One region of the Allobosea sp. GW821-FHT10B12 genome, then DNA from elsewhere that is predicted to be linked to it. Evidence: riboswitches for the same ligand, from Rfam matches in the RefSeq annotation. Region 1 holds a riboswitch; the other holds the start of a gene.
The links. A riboswitch is a leader RNA that binds a small molecule or an ion and turns the genes downstream of it on or off. The one in region 1 is predicted to bind cobalamin.
Positions count from the first base shown of each region.

Region 2: another riboswitch for cobalamin. It lies ahead of AC07O0_RS17280 (CbtB domain-containing protein); the one in region 1 lies ahead of AC07O0_RS21455 (ribonucleoside-diphosphate reductase subunit alpha).

Region 1 is NZ_JBWKNL010000006.1:288,927-291,120, reverse strand. Features, by position in the region: gene metE (5-methyltetrahydropteroyltriglutamate--homocysteine S-methyltransferase) at 1-407, opposite strand, end outside; cobalamin riboswitch at 523-727, opposite strand; cobalamin riboswitch at 864-1,061, shown strand; gene AC07O0_RS21455 (ribonucleoside-diphosphate reductase subunit alpha) at 1,176-2,194, shown strand, end outside.
Region 2 is NZ_JBWKNL010000004.1:551,001-553,194, reverse strand. Features, by position in the region: gene cobO (cob(I)yrinic acid a,c-diamide adenosyltransferase) at 1-69, opposite strand, end outside; gene cobU (bifunctional adenosylcobinamide kinase/adenosylcobinamide-phosphate guanylyltransferase) at 72-584, opposite strand; cobalamin riboswitch at 640-820, shown strand; gene AC07O0_RS17280 (CbtB domain-containing protein) at 856-1,029, shown strand; gene AC07O0_RS17275 (CbtA family protein) at 1,040-1,795, shown strand; gene AC07O0_RS17270 (DUF1636 family protein) at 1,845-2,194, shown strand, end outside.

The sequences.
Region 1 (2,194 bases):
CACTTGGTCATCTCCTGGGCCGGGACGCCGTGGGAGTGCTCGTGGTCGTGATGGGCATGGCCGCAGGAAGTATGCGGCTCGGTTTCACCTTGAGAGCCGCGAGCCATGGCGAAATAGGTCCCGAGTGGCACCGGGCCGCCCTTCCAGCCGTAGATCGCTGGGATCGCCCCGACCATGACGCTGGTGTCGAGCACCTGGTCGTAGAAGGAGAAGTCGTTCGACGGGATCACCGTGATCCCTTGCGCCTTCTGCCGTGCCCAATTGGCGGCGCGCAGGCCGGCTGCGGTTTCGAGGAGAGACTTTTCGTCTGACTTTCCGGCCCAGAAGCTTTCGAGCGCGGTCTTGAGTTCGCGGCGCGGACCGATGCGCGGCGTGCCGAGAGTGGCGACATGTACTGATTGAGACATAGGCTTAACCCCAACAAGTTGGGGGCAAAGGCCATAGCGGACGCGGGACGAGGACCGGCCGGACACGGAATCCGGGCGGGGCCGCCAAGCGCACCACCGGGACACCCCGCCCGAGGACGTTCATGTTGTCGGGGCAGGTCTCCTGGCTCACGGGTCAGGGCTGCTGTCCGGCCTTCCCGGGACCTTGTCGGTCTCAGTGACGTCAATTGGACAGCAGCTCGCCGCTTACAGTTGCGGGGGCAGCGCCGGCATTTCACCGGCTTCCCTCTTAGCTCCGATGCGGCAAGCCGCGCCGGAGAACCTCGACGCAGTCAGTATGCTCACTCGGGAGCAAACGTCAACCGAGATATAAAGACATCTTTATGTCTCCATATTTTGTCGGACAGAGATATCCTCGCTTTCCACATGGGAGCGGTAAGGCGCACACGACCGATTGACAGCAACAGCACAGAGACTACTAAATCTGGTGGTCACGGTCTCTCGAATCACTGGTTCGAGGGCTAAGAGGGAAGCCGGTGAGATGCCGGCGCTGCCCCCGCAACTGTCAGCGGTGAGTTCGCGTCCATTTGAGTCACTGAGGCCGCAAGGCCTTGGGAAGACGGGCACGAGCGATGATCCGCGAGCCAGGAGACCTGCCGCGACCCTAGTTTTCGTCCTCGGGCGGGGTGTCCCGGTGGTGCGCTTGGCAGGTCGCGGCCTCGTATCGCCGCGCGCCTTCTCGACGCAACCGCTTTGGCCTTTGCCCCCAACATCTTGGGGTTGATGCCGATGTCTCTTTCTCTTGAAGCCGAGCGGCCCGCTGCTGTTCCGCCGACCGCCGTTGCTGCACCGTCCAACACCCCGGCGCACGAGCCCGGCTACCAGCTCATCCGCCGCAATGGCGCAGTGACGCCGTTCGACCCGTCGAAGATCGCGGTCGCGCTGACCAAGGCCTTCCTCGCGGTCGAAGGCTCCAGTGCCGCCGCCTCGCGTCGCATCCACGACGTCGTCGCCGAGTTGACAGAGCAGGTCGTCGCCGGATTGACCCGCCGTGCCACCACCGGCCGCACCTTCCATATCGAGGACGTGCAGGACCAGGTCGAGCTCGCGCTGATGCGCGGCGAACACCACAAGGTCGCCCGCGCCTATGTGCTCTACCGGGCCGAGCGGGCGCGAGAGCGCGCCAAGGCCGCCGCCGAGGCGAAGCCTGCTACCGCGCAGGCGCCCTCACTGCAGATGAAACTCGCCGACGGGACGCTCGTTCCGCTCGATGCCGCGCGCCTCGACAAGGTGGTGCGCGAGGCCTGTGCGGAGCTCGACGGCGTTTCGGCCGAGCCCGTCCTCGCCGAGGCGCGCCGCAACCTCTATGACGGCATCTCGCTCGACGAATTGGCGCTGGCGCCGATCCTCGCCGCCCGCACCCTGATCGAGAGCGAGCCGAACTATTCCAAGGTCTCGGCGCGCCTCCTGCTCGACAAGCTTCGGCGTGAAGCGCTGAGCTTCGTTCATGGCCGCACTGAGCAGGCGACGCAGGCAGAGATGGCCGCTGGCTATGGCGACTATTTCTCTGCCTATCTCAAGACCGGCATCGAGAACGAGTTGATCGACCCCGAGCTCGGCCGCTTCGACATCGCCCGCATCGCCGCCGCGCTGAGGTCCGAGCGCGACCTGCGATTCGACTATCTCGGCTTCCAGACGCTCTACGACCGCTATTTCCTGCATGTCCGCGGCAATCGCTTCGAGCTGCCGCAGGCCTTCTTCATGCGCGTCGCCATGGGGCTTGCCCTGCGCGAGATCGACCGCGAGGC
Region 2 (2,194 bases), on a different contig from region 1:
GGCGTCCTGCACCGCCTTGCGCTTTTCCATCTTCGCCTTGTGGCGGGCCGCGTCGTCAGTTTCGTCCATCGCTACTTCACCTGCATCGGCAATCCGGCAACCATGAAGACCACGCGCCCGGCCTGCGCCGCAAGGCGTTGATGCAGGCGGCCGGCCTCGTCACGGAAGCGCCGCGCGAGCGCATTGTCCGGCACGATACCGAGCCCGACCTCGTTCGAGACCAGCACCACCGGCGCGCTCGCCTCGCGGCAGGCGGCGACGAGCTCGCCGGTCGCGATCGCGATGTCACGCTCGGCGAGCAGCAGATTGGTCAGCCAGAGCGTCAGGCAATCGACGAGGATCGGCTGCCCCGCCGGCGCGTTGCGAATCGCCTCGGGCAGCGCCACCGGGGCATCGACCGTCTGCCAGTCACGCGAGCGGCGGGCGCGATGCTCGGCGATGCGGGCGCGCATCTCGTCGTCATAGGCCTGGGCTGTCGCGATATAGGTCCAGGGCGCCGGCAGCGCCTCGATCAGCGCCTCGGCATGGCGGCTCTTGCCGGAACGGGCGCCACCGAGGACGAGTGTGAGCGGGGGACGGGTCATGACTGCCATTCGCTTTCAGATAGACGCGTGCATTGCACAGCACCGCGCCTGTGGCTAATGATCGTCGGTGACGGTGCCTCGACAACGAGGTGAAAAGGGAACGCGGTGAAAGGCCGCGGCTGCCCCCGCAACTGTAAGCGGCGCGTCCTGCGCCATCGGCCACTGGGTTTCCCCGGGAAGGCGGAGCAGGACACCGAGCCGTGAGCCAGGAGACCTGCCGTCATTCGATGTCGTCCAGCAGGCTGCCGGTGGGGTGGCCAAGGAGAACCAGATGAATACGGCTACCGTCACCAGCCAGGCCAGCGTTTCGGAGCGCGCGAAAGCCGTCGTCGCCGCGCTGATCCTCGGCTTCGTGCTGATCTACACCGTCGGCTTCGCCGCCTCGTCCACTGTCCACAACGCGGCGCACGACACCCGTCACGGCCTCGCCTTCCCCTGCCACTGAGGGGAAGCACATGGTCACGCGTGTTCTCACGGTCAGCATCCTGGCCGGGCTTCTGGCTGGGTTGCTGATCTCGGCGCTCCAGCACGTCACCACCACCCCGCTGATCCTCAAGGCCGAGACCTATGAGGCGGCGTTGCGGTCGCAGCCGGGGCCGATGCAGGCTGCCTTCTCGGGCGACGCCCAGATCATTCTCGCCCATAACGACCCGAAAGCCGGGGCGGACCATACCGGCGAGCATGAATGGAAGCCGCAGGACGGCTTGCAGCGCACCGCCTTCACCAGCCTGGTAACGATCGGTACCGCGATCGGCTTTGCCGCACTGCTCCTCGCCGGAATGATCGCCGCAAACGAACACATCGACCAGCGCCGGGCGCTCGCCTGGGCTATCTGCGGTTTCCTTGCCTTCGGTCTCGCTCCGGCAATGGGGCTGGCGCCTGAGTTGCCCGGCTCGGCCGCAGCCGAGCTGCAGCAGCGCCAGCTCTGGTGGCTGCTGACGGCGGTTGTCACGGCCGGCGCGCTCTTCGTCTTCCTGCGCGTCGAGGCCTCCTGGGCGCGGGCGCTCGCCGTGCTGGCGCTGCTGCTGCCGCACCTGATCGGCGCACCGCACCCGGCCGCGCCGGAAAGCAAGGTGCCGGCCGAAATCGCCGCCCATTTCGCCGCGCTCTCGCTCGCCATCCAGGCCGCGCTCTGGCTCGTCACCGGCTTTGTCGTCGGCGTGCTCTGGCCCTGGCTTGCTCGTCGTAGCGCCGCGACGGCTGCGGCCTGACGCCTCGCGCGGCCGGCGACGACCGCGCCAGAACAAGGAGGCGTTTTTGATGTTCGAAGGCGATCTCGCCCTCGCGACTGATGCCCGGCTGAAGCCGGGCTGTACCATCCATGTCTGCACCGTCTGCCGGCGCCAGCGCGAGGATCTCCCGGAAGGCTACGACCAGCCGGGCATCGGCCTCGCGGCGCTGCTCGACGAACGCCTGGCCGGCAGTGGCATCGCCGTCGTCCCGGTCGAATGCCTCTCCGTCTGTAAGCGACCCTGCACGATCGCGCTCGCGGCCGAGGGCAAATGGACCTATCTGATCGGCGATCTCGACGCCGATCTTCATCTCGACGAGATCGTCAGCGGGGCGGAGAAATTCGCTGCCAGCGCCAACGGCATCGTTCCCTGGAAAGA